Regions from separate parts of the Streptomyces sp. Sge12 genome, predicted to be linked through region 1. Evidence: riboswitches for the same ligand, from Rfam matches in the RefSeq annotation. Region 1 holds a riboswitch; the other holds the start of a gene.

Region 1 (5,117 bases):
TCTTAGTCGAGGTAGTCGCGCAGCACCTGCGAACGCGACGGGTGGCGCAGCTTCGACATGGTCTTGGACTCGATCTGGCGGATGCGCTCACGGGTGACCCCGTACACGCGGCCGATCTCGTCCAGGGTCTTCGGCTGGCCGTCGTTGAGGCCGTAGCGCATGGAGACCACGCCCGCCTCGCGCTCCGATAGCGTGCCCAGGATGGACTGGAGCTGCTCCTGGAGGAAGGTGAAGGAGACCGCGTCGGCCGGGACGACCGCCTCGGAGTCCTCGATCAGGTCACCGAACTCGCTGTCGCCCTCCTCACCCAGCGGGGTGTGGAGGGAGATCGGCTCACGGCCGTACTTCTGGACCTCGATGACCTTCTCGGGGGTCATGTCGAGTTCCTTGCCCAGCTCCTCCGGGGTGGGCTCGCGGCCCAGGTCCTGGAGCATCTGGCGCTGCACGCGGGCGAGCTTGTTGATGATCTCGACCATGTGCACCGGGATGCGGATGGTGCGCGACTGGTCGGCCATGGCACGCGTGATCGCCTGCCGGATCCACCAGGTCGCATACGTGGAGAACTTGAAGCCCTTGGTGTAGTCGAACTTCTCCACGGCGCGGATCAGGCCGACGTTACCCTCCTGGATCAGGTCCAGGAAGAGCATGCCGCGGCCGGTGTAGCGCTTGGCGAGGGAGACCACGAGGCGGAGGTTGGCCTCCAGCAGGTGGTTCTTCGCCCGGCGGCCGTCCTCGACCAGGATCTCCAGCTCGCGCTTGAAGGCGGGCTTGTGGTCCTCCTCCTCTTCGAGCTTGTACTCGGAGAACAGGCCCGCCTCGATGCGCTTGGCGAGCTCCACCTCCTGCTCGGCGTTGAGGAGCGGCACCTTGCCGATCAGCTTCAGGTAGTCCTTGACGGGGTCGGCGGTGGCACCGGCCACCATGACCGTCTGTGCCGGGGCGTCGTCCTCGTCGTCGTCGGACAGGACGAAGCCCTGGGTGCCGCCGGCCTTGGGCGCCTCGTCCTCGGCCTCGTCGGCGAGGTCCTCGGCAGCCCAGTCCTCGCCCTCGACGACGGGGGTCTCGCCCTCGTCGGCGTCCTTGGCACCGGTCTTCTTCGCCGCGGCGGTCTTCTTCACGGCGGTCTTCTTGGCGGCGGTCTTCTTGACCGTGCGCTTCTTCGGCTCGGCGGCGGCCTCGGCAGCCGCGTCCTCGTCGATGGCGGCGGCCGACGGAGCGGATATCGCCGTGGCGGTGGGCGCGGCCGCGGTGGCGGCAGCGGTCTTGCGCGCACCGATCGGGCGCGGCGCCGGGGTGGCCTTCTTGGCCACGGTACGGGCCGGGGCGGCGGCAGCCTTGCGGGGCTTCTTGGCGGCAGCCTTGGTGGCGGGGGCCGCGCTGACGTGAAGGGCGACACCCTCCTCGTCCAGGACCTGGTTCAGGCTGCGCAGGACCCGCTTCCACTGGTCCACCGGGATGCGGCCGGCCTCGAAGGCCTGGCGCACGTCGTCACCGTTGATGTGACCCTGCTCGCGGCCGCGCTCGACGAGCGCGACGAGGGCCTCGGATTCGGCGATCTCCGGAGGGAACGTACGGGACGGGCTGAGCGACACAAGGAGCCTCTCGTTGCGAACAGATAAAGGGTGGGCGGGACATCATCGCGCGAACTCGGGAAACAGACCCGAGGGGGGTCTGTATTCCGGGCCGCGCGAGGACACCTGTCGGTTCATCGCATGCCCGAGTCGATTCGTTACGCGCTGAATTGAGTGACCTGCGCCACGCTGTGTTCGCGCAACCGATCCGGCGCAGATCCGTCCGCCCCCCGCGTCACCCCTTTTTGCGGGCCTCGACGAGGAAACGTGCGGTGTGTGCGACGAACGGACCTTCGCGTTCGATCTGTTCGTGCAGCTCGCGCAACCGGTCCCGGTACTGCCCGACCGTGAAGCCGGGCACCATCCAGATCACCTTCCGAAGAAAGTAGATCACGGCTCCGATGTCGTGGAACTCCGTGCGCAGTCGTTCGGAGCGCAGATCGATCACGTCGAGGCCGGCCCGGGTGGCGTCGGCGACCGCGTCGTCGGGGTGCCGGGCGCGCCGGATCTCCTCCGGCTGCGGGCCGAGGAAGTACTCGACGAGCTCGAAGACGCTCGCCGGACCGACCTGCTGCGAGAGGTAGGTGCCGCCCGGCGTCAGCACCCGTGCGATCTCCTCCCACCAGATGGTCACCGGGTGCCGGCTGGTCACCAGCTCGAAGGCGTCGTCGCCGAAGGGCAGCGGCGGCTCGTCGGAGTCCGCGACCACCACCGCGCCCAGCGGGTGCAGCAGCCGCGTCGCCTTCTCGATGTTGGGCGGCCAGGACTCGGTGGCCACCGTCAGCGGCGGCAGCGGACCGGAGCCGGCCAGGACCTCGCCACCGCCGGTCTGGATGTCCAGGGCCGACCGGACACGGGCCAGGCGCTCGGCCATCAAGCGCTGGTAGCCCCAGGAGGGGCGCTGCTCGGTGGCCCGGCCGTCGAGCCAGGAGAAGTCCCAGCCGTCCACGGAGACGGACTCCGCCTCGGCGACAAGATGGTCGAAAGTACGCGTCATGCCTCGATCGTCCCAGGTCGGACGCCCGTCAACCACCGGATATGTCGACTACAGTGGTCGGCGGGCCGTGACTGGCGTTCGGGTGGATCACCACCGGGGAGCGGCCCGGCGTACTGCGCACTCCGGTACGTCGACTGCCGCGCGCCTGGGCGAACCGCGATCCGCAGCGACGTTCAGGAGACCCCGTGACGACTGCCCAGACTGCCTCCGCCCCTTCCGGCGCCTTCGCCGACACCACCGCCACGGCCCGGCTGATGGACGGCACCGCCCTCGCCCGCCGCATCTCGGAGGAGACCGCCGCCCGCGCGGCGAAGATCACCGAGCGCACCGGTACCGCGCCCTGTCTGGCGACCGTGCTGGTCGGCGAGGACCCCGCCTCCGTCACCTACGTCCGCATGAAGCAGAACCGCTGCGCCAAGGCCGGGATCACCTCCCGCCACGTGGAGCTGCCGGCGTCTACCACCACGCAGGAGCTCGTCGCCGCGATCACGGCCCTCTCCGAGGACCCGGAGATCAGCGGCATCCTGCTCCAGCACCCCGTCCCGCACCACATCGACGAGCGCGCCGCCTTCGAGGCCATCGCCCCGGGCAAGGACGTCGACGGGGTCACCATGCACTCCTTCGCCGCGATGGGCTTCGGACTGCCGGGCTTCGTCTCCTGCACCCCCGGCGGCATCATGCGCCTCCTCGCCGCCTACGACGTGGACCTGACCGGCAAGCACGCCGTCGTCGTCGGCCGCAGCGCGATCCTGGGCAAGCCGGCCGGAATGCTGCTGCTGGAGCAGAACGCCACCGTCACCTACTGCCACTCGCGCACCCGGGACCTCTCCTCGATCGTGCGCCAGGCGGACGTCCTGGTCGCCGCCGTGGGCAAGGCCGAGTTCATCCGGGGCGAGGACATCAAGCCGGGCGCGGTGGTCCTGGACGCCGGCTACAACGAGGGCAACGTCGGCGACGTGCACTTCGAGTCGGCCGCCGCCCGAGCCTCGCTGATCACCCCGGTACCGGGCGGCGTCGGCCCGATGACCATCGCCGTCCTGCTGGAGCAGACCGTGCAGGCGGCCGCCGCGCAGGCCGGGCTGGACCTCGCGGAGCTCTGAGCTCGGATCGAACGCCCCGGACCCCGGCTGATGCCGCGGTCCGGGGCGTTCCCCTTTCAGGCCCCGGCGGCGGAACGGGCGGCGGTGGCGACGATCGGGGAGGTACGGAACTCACGCGCCAGAACGGTCAGCGGCTGGTCGGACAGCCGCGGCGGCTCGGGGTGCTGCGGAGGCCGGGCAGCCGCCTCCGAGGCGGCCCGGCGCTCGCACGCGGCGGCGAGCATGGCGGCGTCGGCCACGGCCGAGGCCCGGGCCTCGCTCGCGCCCTGGCCGCGCGCGGCCTCGTACGCGGCGCAGCGCACGGCGGGGTCGAACCAGCCGGCCAGCGCCAGGATGCCGTCGTCGATGACCGACTCGCGGTGCAGCAGCCGGATCCCCATCGGGGACCACCAGGCCAGCGGCACGGTCCGGCCCTGGGCCGCGGCGAAGCCCCGCAGCGCCTTCCACAGCGGGCGCAGCCGCCGGTACTGGCCGAAGGCCCGCCAGGTCGCCGACCCGCCGACCAGCGGCACGACGAAACCGGCGCCGAGCAGCAGCGCGGACGCCGAGGCCAGCGGCGGCGCCACGTCCGTCGACAGGAACACCATGTCGCGGCCGGCCCACCGGGCCACCACCGAGGCCCACTTGGCGACCAGGTACGCCAGGTCCATCAGCCCGGCGACCACGATCAGGGCCAGCCCCGTGCGCAGCGGGCGCAGCGCGCGGTCGGCGCGCGCCAGCCACTTGCCGCACAGCCAGGTCAGCGCCGAGCTGCCCAGGGTGTGCGCCACGAGGAAGCAGACGATCATCTCGCGGATCCACGGCGTGGTGGCGTAGTACGTGTCCAGGTCCTCGAGCCGTTCCACCGGCGCGTCGCCGATCACGAACAGGGCGACGATCGCCGCGGTCGCCGTGGCGAAGACGGCCGCGGTCAGCCGGGTGGCCCGGCGCACGGCCGCGGGCGGCCCGCCGCGCCACTGCAGGACGAGGACGACGCACAGCCCGGAGAACACGGTGAGCAGGCCGAACACCAGGGGCGCGGAGAAGTTGACCACGCCGGTGAGGCGGTTGACCGCGGCGATCGTCGGCGGCGATGCCAGGAAGGTGATGGGGGCGCCGACCAGGAGGAGCCCGCAGGCGGTGCGGTTCAGCGGCTGGTCCCGGTCCCGGCGCAGCGTCGGCAGCTTGATCAGCAGCGCCAGGACCATCAGGGACCCGGGCAGGAGCAGCAGGATCCTGCTGCTCATCGGGCCTGTCCGACGGGGTCGGCGGGGCCGACCGGGTCCGCCGCCGGGCCGGTGACGGCGGCGTCCGCGGCCGTGCCGGTGCCGGTGCCGGTGCTCGTGCCCGCGCCGGGCGTTGCGTCGGCGCCGGGTGTTGCGCCGGGCACCGGGTCGAGCCCGGCGACGGCCCGCTCGGCGGCGGTGAGCGGCGGCGCCTTCAGGGCGCCCCGGTCCGAGGCGCGCAGTA
Region 2 (5,117 bases), 1.7 Mb from region 1:
CCGGCCCCGTCGACGATCTTGACGAAGACGACCGGCGAGACGGGACGGAAGGTCCCCGTGCCGCCCAGCCTCATCCGGAAGGACCGGAAGGCGGCGGCGACCTCGGCCAGGTGGGCCCTGATCGCGGGGAGGCGGTCCGCCTCCACCTCGGTCGGCGGGACGAGGGTGACATGCGTGGGGATGCCGTGCGCGGCGGCGTCCCCGAAGCCCGCGCGCAGCTCCTGGAGCTGGCTGCCGTACGGCTCCGGGACCGCGATCGAAACGCCGAGCGTTACGGTCCCCACGTATCTCTCCTCCGCTTGTCGCTGTGGACTGCTGCCGCCCCAGTGTGGCGGCAGCACCCCCGTTCGTGCCAGGGCTCTCTGTCCGTAGTTGCGTTCGTCAGTGCTTGGCGGGCAGCAGACCGAGGCGGTCGTAGGCCTGCGCGAGGGTCTCCGCGGCGACCGCACGGGCCTTCTCCGCGCCCTTGGCCAGAAGGGAATCCAGCGTCTCGGGGTCGTCGAGGTACTCCTGGGTGCGCTGCTTGAAAGGTGTGACGAAATCGACCATCACACCGGCCAGGTCGGTCTTCAGCGCGCCGTATCCCTTGCCCTCGTACTTCGCCTCCAGCTCGGGGATCGTCTCGCCCGTGAGGGTGGAGTAGATCGTGAGCAGGTTGCTGACGCCGGGCTTCTTCTCGGAGTCGAAGCGGATCTCCGAGCCGGTGTCGGTGACCGCGCTCTTGATCTTCTTCTCGGTGACCTTGGGCTCGTCGAGGAGGTTGATCAGGCCCTTGGGGGACGACGCGGACTTCGACATCTTGATCGCCGGGTCCTGGAGGTCGTAGATCTTCGCGACCTCCTTGACGATGTGCGCGGCGGGCAGGGTGAAGGTCCGGCCGTAGCGCTGGTTGAAGCGCTCCGCCAGGTCGCGGGTCAGCTCGATGTGCTGGCGCTGGTCCTCGCCGACGGGGACCGCGTTCGCCTGGTACAGCAGGATGTCGGCGACCTGGAGGATCGGGTACGTGAACAGGCCGACGCTGGCGCTGTTGACGCCGCCCTTGGCGGACTTGTCCTTGAACTGGGTCATGCGGCTGGCCTCACCGAAACCGGTGATGCAGTTCATGACCCAGCCGAGCTGCGCGTGCTCGGGCACGTGGCTCTGGACGAAGAGCGTGCAGCGCTCGGGGTCCAGGCCGGCGGCGAGCAGCTGGGCGGCGGACAGCCGGGTGTTCGCGCGCAGGTCCTTCGGATCCTGCGGCATGGTGATCGCGTGCAGGTCGACCACCATGTAGAAGGCGTCGTGCGTCTCCTGCAGGGCGACGTACTGGCGGATGGCTCCGAGGTAGTTCCCGAGGTGGAACGAGCCGGAGGTGGGCTGGATGCCGGAGAGCGCGCGAGGACGATCAGAAGCCATGGCTTCATTCTCTCAGGTGCGGGGAGGGGCCCGTGCCCGCCGCAGGCCCGATCCCGCCCCGGCCGAGCGGCCGGTTTCCGCCGGTCCGCTCCGGGGGCGGCGCTCCGGGGGCGGCGCCCCCGGAGCGGTGCCGCGGGCTACGCGAGCGGCAGGCCCGGGGCCGGGAAGGCGGCCATCAGGTCCGTGACCTCCGCGCGGATCGCGGCGAGGGCCTGCTCGTCCCCCTTCGCGGCGGCGTCGACGGCGCGCGAGATCCAGTCGGCCACCACCGGCATGTGCTCGGTGGACAGGCCGCGGGACGTCAGCGACGGCGTGCCGATCCGCACCCCCGAGGGGTCGAACGGCTTGCGCGGGTCGAACGGCACCGTGTTGTAGTTCACGACGATGCCCGCCCGGTCCAGGGCCTTGGCGGCGATCTTGCCCGGTACGTCCTTGCCGGTCAGGTCGATCAGGATCAGGTGGTTGTCCGTACCGCCCGAGACCAGGTCGAAGCCCTTCTGCAGCAGCGCCGCGGCCAGCGCCTTGGCGTTGGCGACGACCGCGTGCGCGTACGAGACGAACGACGGCTGCGCGGCCTCGTGCAGCGCCACCGCGATACCGGCCGTCGTCTGGTTGTGCGGGCCGCCCTGGAGGCCCGGGAAGACCGCCTTGTCGATGGCCTTCGCGTGCTCCTCCCGGCACATCAGCATCGCGCCCCGCGGACCGCGCAGGGTCTTGTGGGTGGTGGTCGAGATGACGTCGACGTGGTCCGCCGGGGACGGGTGCGCGCCGCCCGCGATCAGGCCGGCGATGTGCGCCACGTCCGCGACCAGGATCGAGCCCGCCTCGCGCGCGATCTCGGCGAAGGCGGCGAAGTCGATGGTCCTCGGCAGGGCGGTGCCGCCGCAGAAGATCAGCTTGGGCCGCTCGGCGAGGGCCAGGTCGCGCACCGCGTCGTAGTCGATCAGGCCGGTGTCCGCGCGGACGCCGTACTGGACGCCCCGGAACCAGGAACCGGTCGCCGAGACGCCCCAGCCGTGCGTCAGGTGCCCGCCCATCGGCAGGGCCATGCCCATCACGGTGTCGCCGGGCTTCGCGAAGGCCAGGTACACGGCCAGGTTGGCGGGCGAGCCGGAGTACGGCTGCACGTTGGCGTGGTCCACGCCGAACAGGCCCTTGGCCCGCTCGACGGCCAGCGCCTCGACGCGGTCGATGTTCTGCTGGCCCTCGTAGTAGCGGCGGCCCGGGTAGCCCTCGCTGTACTTGTTCTGCAGCACGGTGCCGGAGGCTTCGAGGACGGCCGCGGACACGTAGTTCTCGCTGGGGATCAGGCGCAGGGTCTGCGCCTGCAGTACTTCTTCCGCCGCGACGAACGAGGCCAGCTCGGGGTCGGCGGCGAACAGGGCGGGATGGCGGCTCGCGGACATGGCGGGCTCCTCCGGGGTCGATGTGATCGGTACCCCGCGAGGCCCAGGCGAGCGGCCCTGTATGCGGTCGAGCGCGCACGACTCCCCCGGAGTTGGTTCTCCGTACGCCAGTCGCCGTGCGTACCCGACACCTTAGCGGGCGCGCCGGAAGAGAGGTTTCTGCGTCCGGTATTCGAGCGACGATAAGAAGGTGACGCCACCCTCGTCACCGCTTCACCCGGCGCTTCACCCCGCCGGACGGACGATCGGAGACCCCGTGTCGACAACTGCTGATGCCATCCGCTCCGCAGACGCGCACAGCGCGCACAATTACCATCCGCTGCCCCTGGTCGTCGCGTCCGCGGAAGGCGCCTGGATGACCGATGTCGAGGGCCGCAGATACCTCGACATGCTCGCCGGGTACTCGGCCCTCAACTTCGGGCACGGCAACCGCCGTCTGATCGACGCCGCCCGTGCCCAGCTGGAACGGGTCACGCTCACCTCGCGCGCCTTCCACCACGACCGCTTCGCCGAGTTCTGTACCGAGCTGGCCGCACTGTGCGGCAAGGAGATGGTGCTCCCCATGAACACGGGGGCGGAGGCCGTGGAGACGGCGGTGAAGACCGCCCGCAAGTGGGGCTACGAGGTCAAGGGCGTCCCGGACGGGCACGCCAAGATCGTGGTCGCCGCCGACAACTTCCACGGGCGGACCACGACCGTCGTCTCCTTCTCCACGGACCACGACGCCCGCGACCACTTCGGGCCGTACACGCCGGGCTTCGAGATCGTCCCGTACGGGGACCTCACCGCGCTGGCGCACGCCGTCACCGAGAACACGGTGGCCGTGCTGCTGGAGCCGATCCAGGGCGAGGCGGGGGTGCTGGTGCCGCCCGCCGGGTACCTGCGCGGCGTAAGGGAGCTGACCCGCGAGCGGAACGTCCTGTTCATGGCGGACGAGATCCAGTCGGGGCTGGGGCGGACGGGCCGGACCTTCGCGTGCGAGCACGAGGGCGTCGTCCCGGACGTGTACATCCTCGGCAAGGCGCTCGGCGGCGGCGTGGTGCCGGTGTCGGCCGTCGTCGCCGACCGGGACGTGCTGGGGGTGTTCCGGCCCGGTCAGCACGGGTCCACCTTCGGCGGGAACCCGCTCGCCTGCGCCGTCGCCCTGGAGGTGATCGCGATGCTCCGGACCGGAGAGTTCCAGGGCCGCGCCACCGAGCTGGGCGAGCACCTGCACCGTGAGCTGAACCTGCTGGTCGGCGGGGGCGCGGTGACCGCCGTACGCGGCCGCGGGCTGTGGGCGGGCGTCGACATCGACCCGTCGCGGGGCACGGGCCGGGAGATCTCCGAGAAGCTGATGGAGCTCGGGGTGCTCGTGAAGGACACCCACGGGTCGACGATCCGGATCGCCCCGCCGCTGGTGATCAGCAAGGAGGACCTGGACTGGGGCCTGTCCCAGCTCCGGTCGGTGCTCGGCGCGTAGGACGTCCCCGATCCGGGTCCGCACCGGGGCCCGGATCGATCGGGCCCCGGATCGGGATCGGGATCGGCTAGAGGATGACGTGGGGCAGGAAGCGGGCGTACTCGTCCGTGACCGGCCCCGCCGATTCGCGGATGCCGAGCCCCGCCGCCTCGTCCTCGACGACCCACGCGCCGAGCACCACCCGGTTGCCGTCGAAGTCGGGCAGCGGGGCCAGGCCCTGGAAGCAGTACCGCTCCCCCTCCTCCGGTACGAAGGGCTCGCCGCCCCCGCCCGCCTCGTGGAGGGTGACCCCCGCGCCCTCACGGCCGAGGAGCGGCTTGGCCACGTAGCCGGTGGAGCCGGGCTCGGCCAGTTCGCGCGGGCCGTCGAGGTAGGCGGGCAGCAGGTTGGGGTGCTCCGGGAAGAGCTCCCACAGGATCGCGAGCAGCGCCTTGTTGGACAGCAGCATCTTCCACAGGGGCTCGATCCAGCAGGTGGTGCCGGAGCCGCCGCCGTGGTCGTACGTGCCGAGCACCTGCGGGCCGAAGGTGTCCGTCGCCAGCCACTCCCACGGGTAGAGCTTGAAGCAGGAGCGGATGAAGCGGAGCTTCTCGTCCACGAACCGCCCGGACAGGCTGTCCCAGCCGATCTGCTCGACGGAGAGCGCCTGGGTGTCCAGGCCGGCCTGCTCGGCGGTCTCCTGGAGGTAGGCGACCGTCATCAGGTCCTCGCCCAGCTCGTCGGTCTCGGAGTGCGCGAAGTGCAGCGGGCCGGGCGGGAGCAGCTCGGCCTGGCGCCGCCAGGCGTCGACGAGGCGCTCGTGGAGCGAGTTCCACTGGTCGGCGCCCGGGAAGCGCTCCTCCATCCAGAACCAC

What was found. Region 1 has a riboswitch for ZMP and ZTP ahead of B6R96_RS06970 (bifunctional 5,10-methylenetetrahydrofolate dehydrogenase/5,10-methenyltetrahydrofolate cyclohydrolase). Riboswitches for the same ligand answer to the same signal wherever they lie in the genome.
Region 2: another riboswitch for ZMP and ZTP. It lies ahead of glyA (serine hydroxymethyltransferase); the one in region 1 lies ahead of B6R96_RS06970 (bifunctional 5,10-methylenetetrahydrofolate dehydrogenase/5,10-methenyltetrahydrofolate cyclohydrolase).

The regions. Positions count from the first base shown of each region.
Region 1 covers NZ_CP020555.1:1,546,196-1,551,312, reverse strand. Annotated here, with positions in the region: gene B6R96_RS06980 (RNA polymerase sigma factor) at 3-1,592, opposite strand; gene B6R96_RS06975 (methyltransferase domain-containing protein) at 1,807-2,568, opposite strand; ZMP/ZTP riboswitch at 2,626-2,726, shown strand; gene B6R96_RS06970 (bifunctional 5,10-methylenetetrahydrofolate dehydrogenase/5,10-methenyltetrahydrofolate cyclohydrolase) at 2,823-3,668, shown strand; gene B6R96_RS06965 (MAB_1171c family putative transporter) at 3,725-4,894, opposite strand; gene B6R96_RS06960 (NAD(P)/FAD-dependent oxidoreductase) at 4,891-5,117, opposite strand, start outside.
Region 2 covers NZ_CP020555.1:3,278,453-3,283,569, forward strand. Annotated here, with positions in the region: gene B6R96_RS14300 (2'-5' RNA ligase family protein) at 1-284, opposite strand, end outside; gene trpS (tryptophan--tRNA ligase) at 382-1,395, opposite strand; gene glyA (serine hydroxymethyltransferase) at 1,533-2,801, opposite strand; ZMP/ZTP riboswitch at 2,836-2,926, opposite strand; gene rocD (ornithine--oxo-acid transaminase) at 3,058-4,263, shown strand; gene B6R96_RS14320 (glutathionylspermidine synthase family protein) at 4,331-5,117, opposite strand, start outside.